Regions from separate parts of the Streptomyces sp. NPDC005866 genome, predicted to be linked through region 2. Evidence: riboswitches for the same ligand, from Rfam matches in the RefSeq annotation. Region 2 holds a riboswitch; each other region holds the start of a gene.

The links. A riboswitch is a leader RNA that binds a small molecule or an ion and turns the genes downstream of it on or off. The one in region 2 is predicted to bind thiamine pyrophosphate.
Region 1: another riboswitch for thiamine pyrophosphate. It lies ahead of ABZ396_RS36160 (thiamine ABC transporter substrate-binding protein); the one in region 2 lies ahead of thiO (glycine oxidase ThiO).
Region 3: another riboswitch for thiamine pyrophosphate. It lies ahead of thiC (phosphomethylpyrimidine synthase ThiC); the one in region 2 lies ahead of thiO (glycine oxidase ThiO).

The regions. Positions count from the first base shown of each region.
Region 1 is NZ_JBEXWP010000034.1:52,102-55,372, forward strand. Features, by position in the region: gene rlmN (23S rRNA (adenine(2503)-C(2))-methyltransferase RlmN) at 257-1,363, shown strand; TPP riboswitch at 1,422-1,529, shown strand; gene ABZ396_RS36160 (thiamine ABC transporter substrate-binding protein) at 1,606-2,679, shown strand; gene ABZ396_RS36165 (iron ABC transporter permease) at 2,721-3,271, shown strand, end outside.
Region 2 is NZ_JBEXWP010000005.1:10,315-13,585, reverse strand. Features, by position in the region: gene ABZ396_RS09040 (Rv2175c family DNA-binding protein) at 1-14, opposite strand, end outside; gene ABZ396_RS09035 (FAD-dependent oxidoreductase) at 145-1,383, opposite strand; gene ABZ396_RS09030 (hypothetical protein) at 1,429-1,779, opposite strand; TPP riboswitch at 1,832-1,943, shown strand; gene thiO (glycine oxidase ThiO) at 1,941-3,110, shown strand; gene thiS (sulfur carrier protein ThiS) at 3,107-3,271, shown strand, end outside.
Region 3 is NZ_JBEXWP010000003.1:263,332-266,602, forward strand. Features, by position in the region: gene ABZ396_RS06000 (aldo/keto reductase) at 1-90, shown strand, start outside; gene thiC (phosphomethylpyrimidine synthase ThiC) at 219-2,039, opposite strand; TPP riboswitch at 2,032-2,209, opposite strand; gene ABZ396_RS06010 (YibE/F family protein) at 2,281-3,271, shown strand, end outside.

The DNA of each region.
Region 1 (3,271 bases), on a different contig from region 2:
CCTCCTCCGCTCAACCATGCGGTCACCGTCGACCTTGAAGACGGTTGTGACTCCGCGCTCGGCCAGCCACTCCATCAGTACAAGCCTGTCCACTCGCACCCCTCTGGAGAGATCATCCCATCGCAGAGCACACGCCCTCGGGCCGTCCCTGGGCCGTCCGATGCCGACCAAAGCTGACAGAGGCCGCCCACGGGTGACCACTCCCACCCCGCTCTGGCCTGGGCCGCCGGAGTTGATCTGCCACACTGGAAGGGTTATGCCTGCACCCGGAGAACTCACTTTCGTCGCCCCGCGCGGAGCCAAGAAGCCGCCGCGGCATCTCGCTGACCTCACGCCCGCCGAGCGCAAGGACGCCGTGGCCGAGGTCGGTGAGAAGCCGTTCCGTGCCAAGCAGCTCTCGCAGCACTATTTCGCGCGGTACGCGCACGACCCCGAGCAGTGGACGGACATCCCGGCCGGCTCCCGGGACCGGCTGCGGGACGCGCTGTTCCCCGAGTTGATGACCGTCGTACGGCATCAGTCGACGGACGAGGGCACCACCCGCAAGACGCTGTGGCGGCTGTTCGACGGCACGCTCGTCGAGTCGGTGCTGATGCGCTACCCGGACCGGGTGACCATGTGCATCAGCTCACAGGCGGGGTGCGGGATGAACTGCCCGTTCTGCGCGACCGGGCAGGCGGGCCTGGACCGGAATCTGTCCGCCGCGGAGATCGTCCACCAGATCGTGGACGGGATGCGGGCGCTCAGGGACGGGGACGTGCCCGGCGGTCCTGCCCGGCTCTCCAACATCGTCTTCATGGGGATGGGAGAGCCGCTCGCGAACTACAAGCGGGTCGTCACCGCCATCCGTGCCCTCACCGACCCCGCCCCGGACGGGCTCGGACTCTCGCAGCGCGGGATCACCGTGTCGACGGTCGGGCTTGTGCCCGCCATTCACCGGTTCGCCGACGAAGGGTTCAAGTGCCGGCTCGCGATCTCCCTGCACGCCCCCGACGACGAACTGCGTGACACCCTCGTGCCGGTCAACACCCGGTGGAAGGTGCGCGAGGTGCTGGACGCCGGGTTCGAGTACGTCGAGAAGAGCGGGCGCCGGCTGTCCATCGAGTACGCCCTCATCCGGGACATCAACGACCAGGCGTGGCGCGGTGACCGGCTGGGCCGCCTGCTCAAGGGCAAGCCCGTGCACGTCAACCTCATCCCGCTGAACCCGACGCCGGGCTCGAAGTGGACCGCCTCGCGGCCCGAGGACGAGAAGGCGTTCGTCGAGGCGATCGCCGCGCACGGTGTGCCCGTCACCGTTCGGGACACCCGTGGGCAGGAGATCGACGGGGCGTGTGGTCAGCTCGCGGCCACCGAGCGGTAATCTGAGGGCCGTACACCCACATCGTCATACACCCACATCCGCATACGCTGACATCTTCATATTCCGACAGGGGAGCGCCACAGCGCTGAGAGTGCGGCAACCGGGCCGCAGACCCTCTGAACCTCGCCCAGGTCATTCTGGGTAGGAAGTTCGGTCATCACTCAAGCTGTTGCGCCCTGCCCGGGTGGTTCCACCGGGCGGGGCCGCGTCTCTTCCTGGTCCATCCCAGGAGGACAACACCAGTGCACACCAAGACCTTCTTGGCCGCGGCCGTCGGGCTCGGCCTCGTCACGCTGTCCGCGTGCGGGTCGGGGAACGGCGGCTCCGCCGCGGCCTCCAAGACCGTCACCCTGGTCAGCCACGACTCATGGGCCGTCTCCAAGAGCGTGCTCCAGGACTTCGAGAAGCAGTCCGGCTACAAGGTGAACGTCCTCAAGGACGGCGACGCCGGGCAGGCCGTCAACAAGGCGATCCTGACCAAGGACAACCCGCAGGGCGACGTCTTCTTCGGCGTTGACAACACCCTGCTCTCCCGCGCCCTCGACAACGGTCTCTTCCAGCCGTACCAAGCCAAGGGCCTCGACCAGGTCGGCAAGGACTACCAACTCGACGCGGGCAAGCACCGGGTCACGCCCATCGACTACGGCGACATCTGCGTCAACTACGACAAGGCCTACTTCGGCAAGCACAAGCTGACTCCCCCCACTTCCTACGCCGACCTCGTCAAGCCGCAGTACAAGAACCTCCTCGTCACGGAGAACGCGTCCACCTCCTCGCCGGGGCTCGGCTTCCTGCTCGGCTCCGCCGCCCGGTACGGGGACAGCGGCTGGCAGGACTACTGGAAGAAGCTCAAGGACAACGGCGTCAAGGTCGTCGACGGCTGGGAGCAGGCCTACAACGAGGAGTTCTCCGGTTCGGCCGGCGGCAAGAAGGCGGGCGGCGACCGGCCGCTCGTCGTGTCGTACGCCTCCTCCCCGCCCGCCGAGGTCATCTACGCCGACCCGAAGCCCAGCACCGCGCCCACCGGCGTGGCGACCGGCACCTGCTTCCGGCAGATCGAGTTCGCCGGGCTGCTGAGCAACGCCGGGAACACCAAGGGCGGCAAGGCGCTCATCGACTTCCTGGTCTCCAAGGAGTTCCAGGAGGACATGCCGTCGAACATGTTCGTCTATCCGGTGGTGGAGGGGGCCGGCGTGCCGGCCGAGTTCACCGAGTACGGTCCCGCCGCCAAGAACCCCGAGACCATGGCGCCCGACAAGATCGCCGCCAACCGTGACCAGTGGGTCAAGTCGTGGACGTCACTCGTTCTGAAGTGACGGCCTCCGGCCGGCGCGGGAGGGCGGCGCGGCTCGGGCTGATGCTCGTGCCCGTCGCGTTCTTCGCCGTCTTCTTCGCCTGGCCGGTCGCGGCGATCGTCACGCGCGGGCTGAACGTCGACGGGGTGTGGCGGTTCGGGCGGATCGCCGACGTCGCCGGCCAGTCCGACATCCGGCACGTGCTGTGGTTCACCACCTGGCAGGCGCTCGCCTCCACCGCGCTCACCCTCCTCGTCGCGCTGCCCGCCGCCTATGCCTTCGCCCGCCTCGACTTCCCGGGCAAGCAGGTGCTTCGGGCCGTTGTCACCGTGCCGTTCGTGCTGCCGACCGTCGTCGTGGGGACCGCCTTCCTAGCCCTCGTCGGGCGCGGCGGTCTGCTCGACGCGTTGTGGGGCGTACGACTGGACACCACCGTCTGGGCCATCCTGCTCGCCCATGTCTTCTTCAACTACGCGGTCGTCGTACGGACCGTGGGCGGCCTGTGGTCCCAACTGGACCCGCGGCAGGAGGAGGCCGCGCGGATGCTGGGTGCCTCCCCGCTGGGCGCCTGGCGGAAGGTCACCCTGCCCGCGCTGGCGCCCGCCGTGGCCGC
Region 2 (3,271 bases):
TCAATCTCGGTCACGGGATCCAGGGTAGGCGTTCCGCCAGGGGGGCCGCGATGGTAGTGCCGGGACGGGCGTCGTTCGGGTGCGGCCCTGTGGGGGCTGATCGCGCCCACCTGGCGGAGCCGCACATGTCATGGCCCCGCGCCCCTAGAGGGGCGCTGCAGTGGCGTTCTTCAAGGGGCGGGCGGGATCGGACAGGGCCTCGGCGTCCATTCGGGTGTTCGCCTCGATCAGGCGGCGGCCCTGGGCCAGATCACGCGGGCGGCCCACGGCCAGGAGAGCTACCAGGCGGTCCTCGCGGAGCCAGCACACCGTCCACGCGGGGCCGGACGGGTCACCGCGCCAGACCAGGCGGTCGGCCACGGGATGGTGGCCGGCGTACTGCACGAAACGGCCGAACTGCTCCGACCAGAAATACGGCACCGGGTCGTAGACCGCGCCGGACTCGCCGAGGATGTTGGCGGCCACCGTACGCGGGCCCTGCAGGGCGTTGTCCCAGTGGTGGACCAGGAGGCGCTCGCCGTAGCGGCCGGACGGGAAGGAGGCGCAGTCGCCGACCGCGTAGACGTCCGGGACGCCGGTACACAGCCGGTCGTCGGCGACCACTTCCCGGTGCGCGCCCAGTTCGATGCCGGAGCCGGCCAGCCAGGCGGTGGCGGGGCGGGCGCCGATCCCGACCACGACGGCGCCCGCGGGCACCCGCGAGCCGTCGTCGAGCACCACCGCGCCGGGTTCGACATGCGCCACGCGCGCGTGCGTGCGCAGTTCGGCGCCGCTGTCGGCGTACCAGGCGGTCATCGGCGCGGCCACCTCGGCGGGGAGCGCTCCCGCGAGCGGACGGTCGGCGGCCTCCACGACGGTCACCGCGCAGCCGGCCTCCCGGGCCGCGGTGGCGAACTCGGCGCCGATCCAGCCCGCGCCGACCACCACGACGTCGTGCTGCCGCGCGAGCACGGGCCGCAGTCGCTCGGCGTCGTCCAGGGTGCGCAGCAGATGGACGCCGGGCACGCCCTCGGTGCCGGGCAGCGTGATCGGCTCGGCACCGGTGGCGAGCACCAGGACGTCGTACGGCACCGGTCCGGCCTCGGTGTCCAGCTCACGGTCGGCGGGGCGCACGCCGAGGGCCTCACGGCCGAGCGTCAGTTCGATACCGAGCGCCTCGAAGTCGACCTCGAAGGCGGAGCCCTCAGCCTTGCCGAGCAGCACCGCCTTGGACAGCGGCGGCCGGTCGTACGGCTGATGCGGCTCGGCGCCGATCAGTGTGACGGTGCCGGCGAACCCCTGCTCGCGCAGGGCCACGGCGGTCTGCACCCCGGCCATGCCCGCGCCCACGACGACCACGCGTCGCGCCTGTGACGTGCCCCGTCGCTGCGTCTGCTCGCTCACCTGATCACCATAGTCAGGAACGATAGACAACTGACAAGGAGTCAGTCAGGGGGCGTGCTGAGTGACCTGTTCCACAACGCTCGTCCCGGCGCCGGGCTGCGACTCCCACTCCCAGGTCTCCTCCAGCCGTACCCGTCCGTCCGGCAACTCGACCACCGTCGACACACAGTGTCCGGACGAGGTGGTCCCGTCCCGCCTCAGCTGGACGTAGCGGAAGTCGAGCCGGTCCCCCGTCCGGGTGCCGACCAGATGTCCGCGCACGACGTCGCCGCCCGCGTAGTCGGCCCAGATCTCGCCGTCCTGCTCGTGGTAGGCGAACCGGGTGCCGATACCCACCTGACCTGGGGCCTGGTCCGCGACGGGGGCGAGTGTCAGACCGTCGAGCGAACTGGCCACGGAAGGAGGCTCCCTTACTGCGGAAAGCGGCACGGACTAGGGTGGCCAACGTACAAGCACTCGCGGGAGTCCGGACGCACCGGGCTGAGAGGGAGGCTGGCGGCCTCCGACCGTACGAACCTGATCCGGGTCATGCCGGCGAAGGGAGGGGCTGGACGCCCATGTCCACACGTATGTCCGACGTCCTCGTCATCGGGGGCGGAATCATCGGCCTGGTCACGGCCTGGCGGTCCGCGCAGCGCGGGCTCGCCACCGCCGTGGTGGACCCCGAGCCCGGCGGCGGGGCCGCGCAGGTCGCGGCGGGGATGCTGGCCGCGGTCACCGAACTGCACTACGGCGAGCAGACCCTGCTGGGGCTCAATCTGGCCTCCGCCCGCCGCTATCCCGACTTCGCCGCCGAGCTCACCGAGCTGACCGGCCATGACCTCGGCTACCGGCGCTGCGGCACGCTCGCGGTCGCGCTGGACGCCGACGACCGCGCAAACCTGCGTGAGCTGCACGCCCTCCAGCAGCAGTCGGGGCTGGACTCCGAGTGGCTGTCCGGGCGGGAGTGCCGGCGCCTGGAGCCGATGCTCGCGCCGGGCGTGCGCGGCGGGCTGCGGGTCGACGGCGACCACCAGATCGACCCGCGCCGGCTGGCGGCCGCGCTGGTGGCGGCGTGCGAGCGGGCCGGGGTGGTCTTCCACCGCGACTGGGCCGAGCGCCTGGAGGTGGTACGGGAGGGGGCGGCCGGTGCCGTCACGCGCGCGGGAGACCTGCTGGGCGCGGACCGGGTCGTGCTCGCCGCCGGCAGTCTGAGCGGGCGGCTGGCGGGCGTGCCCGAGGACGTGCTGCCACCGGTGCGGCCCGTGAAGGGGCAGGTGCTCCGGCTGACCGTGCCCGCGCGGTACGCGCCGTTCCTCAGCCGGACCGTAAGGGCCGTCGTGCGCGGCGGCCATCTCTACCTGGTGCCCCGGGAGAACGGCGAGCTGGTCGTCGGGGCGACGAGCGAGGAGCTGGGCTGGGACACGACGGTCACGGCGGGGGGTGTCTACGAGCTGCTGCGCGACGCGCACGAGTTGGTGCCCGGCATCACCGAGCTGCCGCTGACCGAGACCCGGGCCGGGCTGCGCCCCGGATCCCCCGACAACGCGCCGCTGCTCGGGCCGACCCGCCTCGACGGGCTGCTGCTGGCCACCGGGCACCACCGCAACGGGGTGCTGCTCACGCCGGTCACGGGAGACGTGATGGCGGAGCTGCTGGTCGGCGGTGAGCTGCCGGAGGAGGCCCGTCCGTTCTCGCCGAAGCGTTTCGGCCCCGTCCCTGGCGTACTCGTGGAGCAGACCGCATGAACATCTCCGTCAACGGGGAGCGCCGGGAGATCGAGCCGGGCATCGCTCTCGACACGCTCGTGAAGTCCCTCACGGCCGCGCCGTCCGGGGTGGCCGCGGCGGTCAACGAGACCGTCGTACCGCGTACGGAGTGGCCGACGACCGGGCTCGCCGAGGGTGAC
Region 3 (3,271 bases), on a different contig from region 2:
TACACCCCCCGCCACGACTTCCAGGGCATCTCCGACGCACGCGAACTCGATCGCATCAAGGCCGCCATCCCCGGCTACGCCAACGTCTGATGCCGCAGCGGCCGCGCCGAGGTTTCCTTCACCCCGGCGCGGAGCCTGCCAGGAAAGAGCGACCAGATGGCGCCCGGCGCACCGAACCCACGAGTCCACTACGCGCGGGTCGTTCCGTGCGGCAACGACTATTCCGCCAGCGGCAGATACACCCGGTTGCCCGAGGCCGCGAACTCCTTCGACTTCTGGAGCATCCCCTCCGCGACCTCCTCGGGTGACGCCCCCTCGGCCGCAGCACCACCGAACCGCTCTGTGATGCTTTGGCTGATCTTCATCGAGCAGAACTTCGGCCCGCACATCGAGCAGAAGTGGGCCGTCTTCGCCGGCCCCGCCGGAAGCGTCTCGTCGTGGAACTCGCGGGCCGTGTCCGGGTCCAGGGCGAGGTTGAACTGGTCCTCCCACCGGAACTCGAAGCGGGCGTCGGACAGCGCGTCGTCCCACTCCTGCGCGCCCGGGTGGCCCTTGGCGAGGTCGGCCGCGTGGGCGGCGATCTTGTAGGTGATCACGCCGGTCTTCACGTCGTCCCGGTTGGGCAGGCCCAAGTGCTCCTTGGGGGTGACGTAGCAGAGCATTGCCGTGCCCCACCAGGCGATCATCGCGGCGCCGATACCGGAGGTGATGTGGTCGTACGCCGGTGCGACGTCCGTGGTCAGCGGGCCGAGCGTATAGAACGGAGCTTCATCGCAGATCTCCTGCTGAAGGTCGATGTTCTCCTTGATCTTGTGCATCGGGACGTGGCCCGGGCCTTCGATCATGGTCTGTACGTCGAAACGCTTGGCGATCCGGTTGAGTTCCCCTAGCGTGCGCAGTTCCGCGAACTGCGCCTCGTCGTTGGCGTCCGCGATGGAGCCGGGGCGCAGGCCGTCGCCCAGCGAGTACGTGACGTCGTAGGCGGCGAGGATCTCGCAGAGTTCCTCGAAGTTCTCGTACAGGAACGATTCCTTGTGGTGTGCGAGGCACCAGGCCGCCATGATCGAGCCGCCGCGCGAGACGATGCCGGTCTTGCGGTTGGCGGTGAGCGGCACATACGGCAGGCGCACGCCCGCGTGGACGGTCATGTAGTCCACGCCCTGTTCGGCCTGTTCGAGGACCGTGTCCTTGTAGATCTCCCAGGTCAGCTCCTCTGCCCTGCCGTCGACCTTCTCCAGGGCCTGGTAGAGCGGCACTGTGCCGATGGGGACGGGGGAGTTGCGCAGCACCCACTCGCGGGTGGTGTGGATGTTGCGTCCGGTGGACAGATCCATGACCGTGTCGGCGCCCCAGCGGGTCGCCCAGGTCATCTTCTCCACCTCCTCCTCGATGGATGAGGTCACCGCGGAGTTGCCGATGTTGGCGTTGACCTTCACCAGGAACCGCTTGCCGATGATCATCGGCTCGATCTCCGGGTGGTTGACGTTGGCCGGCAGCACGGCCCGTCCCGCCGCGATCTCCTCACGGACGACCTCGGGGGAGACGTTCTCGCGGATGGCCACGTACTCCATCTCCGGGGTGACCTCACCCCGGCGGGCATACGCCAGTTGAGTGACCGTCTCGCCGTCCCGGCTGCGGCGCGGCTGGCGTGGGCGGCCCGGGAAGACGGCGTCCAGGTTGCGCAGCCCGCCACGCGGCGCCGTGTGCTTGATCCCGTCGTCCTCGGGACGGACGGGCCGGCCCGCGTACTCGGCGGTGTCACCACGGGCGATGATCCAGTTCTCCCGCAGCGGCGGCAGGCCCCTGCGGACATCGGTCTCGACGAGCGGATCGGTGTACGGACCGGAGGTGTCGTAGAGCGACACCGACTGCCCGTTGGTGAGATGCACCTGACGGACCGGCACCCGGAGGTCGGGGCGCGAGCCCTCGACATACCCCTTGTGCCAGCCGATGGACTTCCCGGCCTCCTGGGGCGATTCGCCCGCAACGGGCTGTTCGTCCTGGCCGAAGGCAGGCGTGCGTGCGTCCTCGTTGGTCATGAGACCTACTCCCTACGCCGGCATTACCCGGTAACAGGTTCGGCGGTCGACGCAGCGGATTCCGTCGGGCGGCGTTTCATGTGAAACATCACTCGTTCCACGTGAAACATCGCGAATACGGAGGTCAGCGCCCTCTCAGCCCGGTGCTCCGAGCTCCCGCGTGTGCAAAGGTGCCTCCACGCTAGCGTCAATTCGGGCGCGGTGAACAGAGGGCCCCTGCCGTTCTTGCGATGATCGGGCGGTGACCACGACACAGCAGCACCCTTATCCGCCCCCTGAGCCGAGGCGCGGCAACGGCGCCACACAGGGCGGCGGAACCGGCCACGGGGGCCACGGTGCCGGTGACGGACACGACCACGGGCAGGGCGGCCGTCAGTACGACCACGGAAACGGCCTCAGCCATGACGACGGCCATGCCCACGGTCACCCGCCCGGTCAGGGGCCCGGCCAGGGCGGCTCCGGAGCAGGCGACGGGCACGGTCACTCGCACAGCCACAGCCACGGACCCGCCGCGCCCGTCTCCAAGCACCTGCGCAAGGTCATCGCGGCGATCCTCATCCCCTTCACCGCCGCGGTCGTGGCCGGCCTGGTGGTGCTGTGGCCCGGCGGTGCCCCGCCCCACGAGCGCACCGGCGTCGGCTTCGACCGCCAGACACAGGCGGCCACGGTCACCAAGGTCGTCTCAGTCAGCTGCAAGTCGGTCAACGCCTCCGGGGACAGCGCGACCGGTGACACCTCCACCGCCGAGGGCAGCTCCGCCCAGCAGGAGGAGAACGGCACCTGCAAGAAGGCGACGATCCGCGTCGACACCGGCAAGGACAAGGGCCGTACGTTCAACGAGATCGTGCAGCCCGACCAGTCACGCCAGTTGCACGAGGGCGAGAAGGTCGTGGTCGCGTACGAGCCCTCGGCGCCCAGGGACCTGCAGTACTCGGTCACCGATGTGAACCGGAAGTTCCCGATGGCGCTGCTGGCCGGGATCTTCGCACTCGCCGTCGTGGTGGTGGGCCGCCTGCGCGGTGTCATGGCGCTGGTCGCGCTGGCCGTCAGCTTCCTGGTGCTGACCCTGTTCATCCTCCCGGCGATCCTGCAGGGCTCCAACCCGCTGCTGGTGGCGGTGATCGGAGCGAGCGCCATCATGCTGATCGCCCTGTACATGTGCCACGGGCTCTCCGCGCGGACATCGGTGGCGGTCCTCGGCACGCTGGTCTCGCTGTGCCTGATCGGCGTCC